One region of the Pontixanthobacter luteolus genome, then DNA from elsewhere that is predicted to be linked to it. Evidence: predicted binding sites of a transcription regulator. Region 1 holds the regulator's gene; the other holds the start of a gene.

Region 1 (2,400 bases):
GGCGAGACGCTATTGGATGCAGGCTCCCGCCTGGATGCCCCGCAAATGGCTCTCGCGGCCATGGCCGGAGTGGCCCATGTCACGGTCCGAAAACCGCCGCTTGTGGCGATAATCGAATGCGGTGATGAACTAACAGCAGAGATCGGCGATTGCGCCCCTCACCTCATTCCTGCGACAAACGGCCTCATGCTTGAAATGCTGGCAACTGGCGAACATTGCCGCATTACCAGAGGCGAACCTGTGGCCGACAAGCTGTCAGCGCTGGCCGATGCACTGGAGGCTGTCAGCGAACATGATCTGGTGGTGTTTAGCGGGGGCGCCTCCGTTGGCGATCATGACCTGGTCCGGCCAGCTCTTGATGCCGTTGGCGGAAAGATCGACTTCTGGCGGATCGCGATGAAGCCGGGCAAGCCGCTGATGGTTGCCAGTCGGGGCACACAAATCATCCTGGGGTTGCCGGGCAATCCTGGGTCCAGTTTTGTGACCGGGTTCTTGTTTATGCTGCCCGCAATCCGAAAAATGCTCGGCGCAGACGCATGCATTCCGAAACCGCTGATGGTCCCATGCGCGATGCCGCTTGCTGCGACAGTTGGCCGCCGCACATTCACACGCGGTGTGATGCAAGACGGCATGGCACATCCGCTTTCAAATCAGGACAGCGGCGCCTTGGCCGCACTCGCCAACTCAGACATCCTGATTGAAAGGCCGGAGCATTCCCCGGCGTTCAAAGCGGGAACGGATGTTCCGGTCTACTTCATCAAAAATGGCGGAATTGCTTGACCAGAGCAAGAAGGTTGCCTAATTGTTCCGCATTCGTTCGCATTTGAGCGAGCGGATCGACAAGGGAGACAGAGGAGCATGCGCCATGCTGACGGCTAAGCAGCACGAATTGGTTTTGTTCATCCAGAAACGTCTGGAAGAATCGGGAATTTCCCCCTCTTTCGAAGAGATGAAGGAAGCGCTCGACCTGAAGAGCAAATCCGGTGTCCACCGCCTTATCTCCGCATTGGAAGAGCGCGGATTTATTCGGCGGCTGCCAAATCGAGCGCGCGCCCTCGAAGTTCTCAAGAACCCTGAAGATGCGGTGCCGGGCATCGCCGCAGCCGCGCCAGCAAATGATGTCGTATCACGGACAAGGTCGGCTCCTGCGCCGCAACCCGCACCGGCGAACGATGTGATCGAGCTTCCTCTCCATGGTCGCATTGCGGCTGGCGCACCGATCGAAGCGCTGGAGGGGCAGAGCAGCCTGCCTGTTCCAGCAGCACTGCTTGGCCCAGGCGATCATTATGCTCTCGAAGTTTCGGGTGATTCCATGATCGAAGCAGGCATTTTCGATGGCGACTTCGCACTGGTCAAACGCACCGACACTGCGCGGGATGGCGAGATCGTCGTGGCACTGGTGGATAATGAGGAAGCTACTCTGAAATATCTGCACCGCGATGGCGGAATGGTCCGGCTTGACCCGGCAAACCCGTCGCATTCGCCGCAGGTTTACCAGCCTGGTCAGGTTCAGGTTCAGGGCAAACTTGCCGGCTTGCTTCGCCGGTATCACTGAGTTTTCATTCAACCGGCATGAGGGAGCGGGTCAGTCCCGCCCCCCCTCGCCACCAGCCATGGTCGCCCTGCGCATCGGCCACGCTGTTATAGGTCCCATTGGTTAGATTGATTGCCAGACCTCCTGTTTGATCAAGCATCCGTCTGTCGGCCTTGAGCCATTTGGGTTTGCATGATCGCGGCAGGTATCTGTCGGCTACTACAATGTCCGACCGGTCGCATGCTGCGGCAAGTGCTCGCTCCTCGATACGGATGTTGCTGCGAGCCATCAGGACTTGCCACGTCCGCCCCTCTCTTGTGACGGGCAGGACGCAGAAGTCCGGGCTGCAATTTGCATCAGGCCACTTACCGAGAGGTACCGGCTCGCCGTCCATCCCCGCCAGCTCCAGCAAGTTGTCTCTGGCATAATCGCTTCTGCTCTCGCGCAGAACGAGCAAGCGGTCGCCCTCGCCTGCAACCCCCACATGCCGGCCATCACCGGAGACAAGCAGATCGGGGACTGGGCTTGCGAGAAACAGCATTGCCGCCAGAACCACTGGGACGAAACCAAGCAACCGGACGCGCCCGCGCCACAGCGCCAGCCAAATCCCGCCAGACACAAACAACGCAAAGATGCCTCCGTCCATTTCGGGCATCAGCTTGACAGAACCGGGCTGCGACGCAGTGAAATGCGCAATACCGATCAGAATATCCAGAGACTTGCCTGCAGCCCACCATGCCGGCGCGCCCAGCCCGAAAATATCGAGAAAGAGCGCGAGCCCGATCAGCGGCATGGAGAAGAAAGTCGTTAGCGGTATGCCCACAACATTCGCAAATGCACCGTAGACCCCGGCCCTGTGAAAATGA
Region 2 (2,400 bases), 220 kb from region 1:
GCCGGCTGAGCAATCACCCTCAGATAGGCGAGCGCATCGCGGATCTCGGCCCGTTCGTAGAAACGGAAACCGCCGATAATCCGGTAATTCAGACCAATCTGGATGAAGCGGTCCTCAAATTCGCGCGTCTGATATTGTGCGCGAACAAGGATTGCGATCTCGTCGAGCGGCGAACCTTCACGTTCTAGACGCTCGATCTCTTCGCCTACGCGGCGAGCCTCCTCTGGCGCATCCCAGACACCGATCACGCGCACTTTGTCGCCGTTGGGAATTTCGGTCCACAAAGTCTTGCCCAGGCGCTGGCTGTTGGCATCGATAAGGCCCGATGCAGCCGCCAGAATCTGAGGGGTGGAGCGGTAATTCTGTTCCAGCTTGATCACTTTGGCGCCGGGAAAATCGCGGTCGAAACGCAGTATGTTGGCAACTTCTGCACCGCGCCAGGAATAGATCGACTGGTCATCATCGCCGACCACGCAGATGTTCTTGCGTTCCTGAGCAAGCAGTCGCAGCCACAGATACTGGACTGCGTTCGTGTCCTGGTATTCATCGACCAGGATGTATTTGAAGCGTTTGCGGTACAGATCCAGCACATCGTGGTGCTGGCGGAAAATGTTCAGCACATGCAGCAGCAGGTCGCCGAAATCGCACGCGTTCAGCGCTTTCAACCGGTCTTGATACTTGCGGTAAAATTCCTGGCCGCGTCCGTTCGCATACGCCTCGTTATCGACTGCATCGAGATCGCCGGGATTAAGTCCGCGGTTCTTCCATTGATCGAGCAGACCGGCCAGCTGGCGCGGCGGCCAGCGTTTCTCGTCCAGCTCCGCATCGCGGATCAATTGCTTGATCAGGCGCAGCTGGTCGTCGGTGTCGATGATGGTGTAATTGCTTTGCAGGCCAACCAGTTCGGCATGGCGGCGCAGCATTTTCGCAGCAATTGAATGGAAGGTGCCAAGCCAAGGCATGCCTTCCACCGATGGTCCAATATGCTGCCCGACGCGCTCACGCATTTCGCGTGCGGCCTTGTTGGTGAACGTGACGCACAGAATTTCACTCGGCCACGCCTTGCGCATGGCGACCAGGTGCGCCAGCCGCGCGGTCAATGCAGCGGTCTTGCCGGTTCCAGCACCGGCCAGCATCAGGACCGGTCCTTCGGTGGTGAGAACAGCATCCTTCTGGGGCGGGTTCAGACGTGCCGCATAGGCGGGGATATCGCCATTTTGGGTGGGCGCAGAAGGGGGAAGATGGTCGGTCATGGAATGGTGAACAGCTAGGGAACATCGACCGCAACTGCAAGTGTCCAGATGTGCCCTGACTTTCCCTGTTCGGAACCGATTTGGCCCGCCTCCGTTGACCCACCATCAAACGAAATTACCCAAGAGGTATTGAAATGAAGAAGTTTTTTCTCGCAGTAGTGGCCGTTGGCGTAACGATGACAAGCGGCAGTTTCGCTATGGCCAACCATCACGGCACCGATGCAAAATCTCCTGAAATCGTTGAGCGCAACGCCCGGGGCGTGGCCACCAAGGTGAAGATCGAAGGCAAGGTCTATGCAGTATGCATGGACGGAATGACCGATGGCTGCATCAATCCGCGTGCGGCGGGTCTCAAATGGGGCAACCGTCCGCTAGATTACTGGCCGGGCAAGCCTGCCAGCCAAATGGACTGAAGGTTCGTCGCGCACGCACCGGCTTTTGTTCGGTGCTGGTCGCAGACAGAGGGCGGTCGTGCCATGGCGCGGCTGCCCTTTTTCATGCGCTGTCACAGGGCGGTGAGCATGTTAAGCTTTGCGAACAGAACAAGTCCATCTGGCGCAGTATATGATCTACCGCCGGCTTAGGCTTCACTCAGGCGCAGAAGCGTGATTTTTGCCTTGCCGACCTTGCGTTCGACATCGATCTCGAAATTCTTGACCGAAACGTCTTCTTTCAAGCCTGTTTCAAGTGCGATCCAAGTTGCCTCGTTGATCCAGCCCTGTCGTTGCATCTTGTCGAGGGCCACCATGCCCGCACCTGTATCATAGGGCGGATCAAGCATGATCAGGTCGAGCGGTTGCCGCGCAGATCCCAGACCCATGACTGATGCTGCCCTGACGTCCGATTTTTCGCGGGCGCCGAAGGCGGCGATATTGGCGCGAATGGCTTTGAGCGCCTGTTCTTCCTGTTCGACAAACAGGCAGTGCGCCGCGCCGCGCGAAAGCGCCTCCAGCCCGAGCGCGCCAGACCCTGCAAACATATCGCCCACTGAAAGACCCTCAAAGGTGCCGAGGCGGCTTGTGAGCATGCTGAACAGGGTTTCGCGCGTGCGATCCGCAGTCGGACGCGTCGTTTCCCCTTTGGGAGCGGTAATTTTGCGGCCACGCCATTCGCCAGCGATAATTCTCATTTTCGCTTGGTCTCACGT

What was found. Region 1 encodes LexA, which represses DNA repair genes until DNA is damaged. Its sites were predicted from a motif close to GTTCCNCNCTTGTTCT; they were not measured.
Region 2: a site for LexA is predicted at 1,261-1,276, ahead of PO778_RS02860 (UvrD-helicase domain-containing protein). Genes of this name have one in related genera too.

What each region holds. Positions count from the first base shown of each region.
Region 1 covers NZ_CANLWR010000001.1:817,727-820,126, reverse strand. Annotated here, with positions in the region: gene PO778_RS03920 (molybdopterin molybdotransferase MoeA) at 1-780, shown strand, start outside; gene lexA (transcriptional repressor LexA) at 866-1,555, shown strand; gene PO778_RS03910 (ComEC/Rec2 family competence protein) at 1,560-2,400, opposite strand, start outside.
Region 2 covers NZ_CANLWR010000001.1:596,559-598,958, forward strand. Annotated here, with positions in the region: gene PO778_RS02860 (UvrD-helicase domain-containing protein) at 1-1,253, opposite strand, end outside; gene PO778_RS02865 (hypothetical protein) at 1,388-1,666, shown strand; gene rsmD (16S rRNA (guanine(966)-N(2))-methyltransferase RsmD) at 1,834-2,382, opposite strand; gene PO778_RS02875 (pseudouridine synthase) at 2,379-2,400, opposite strand, start outside.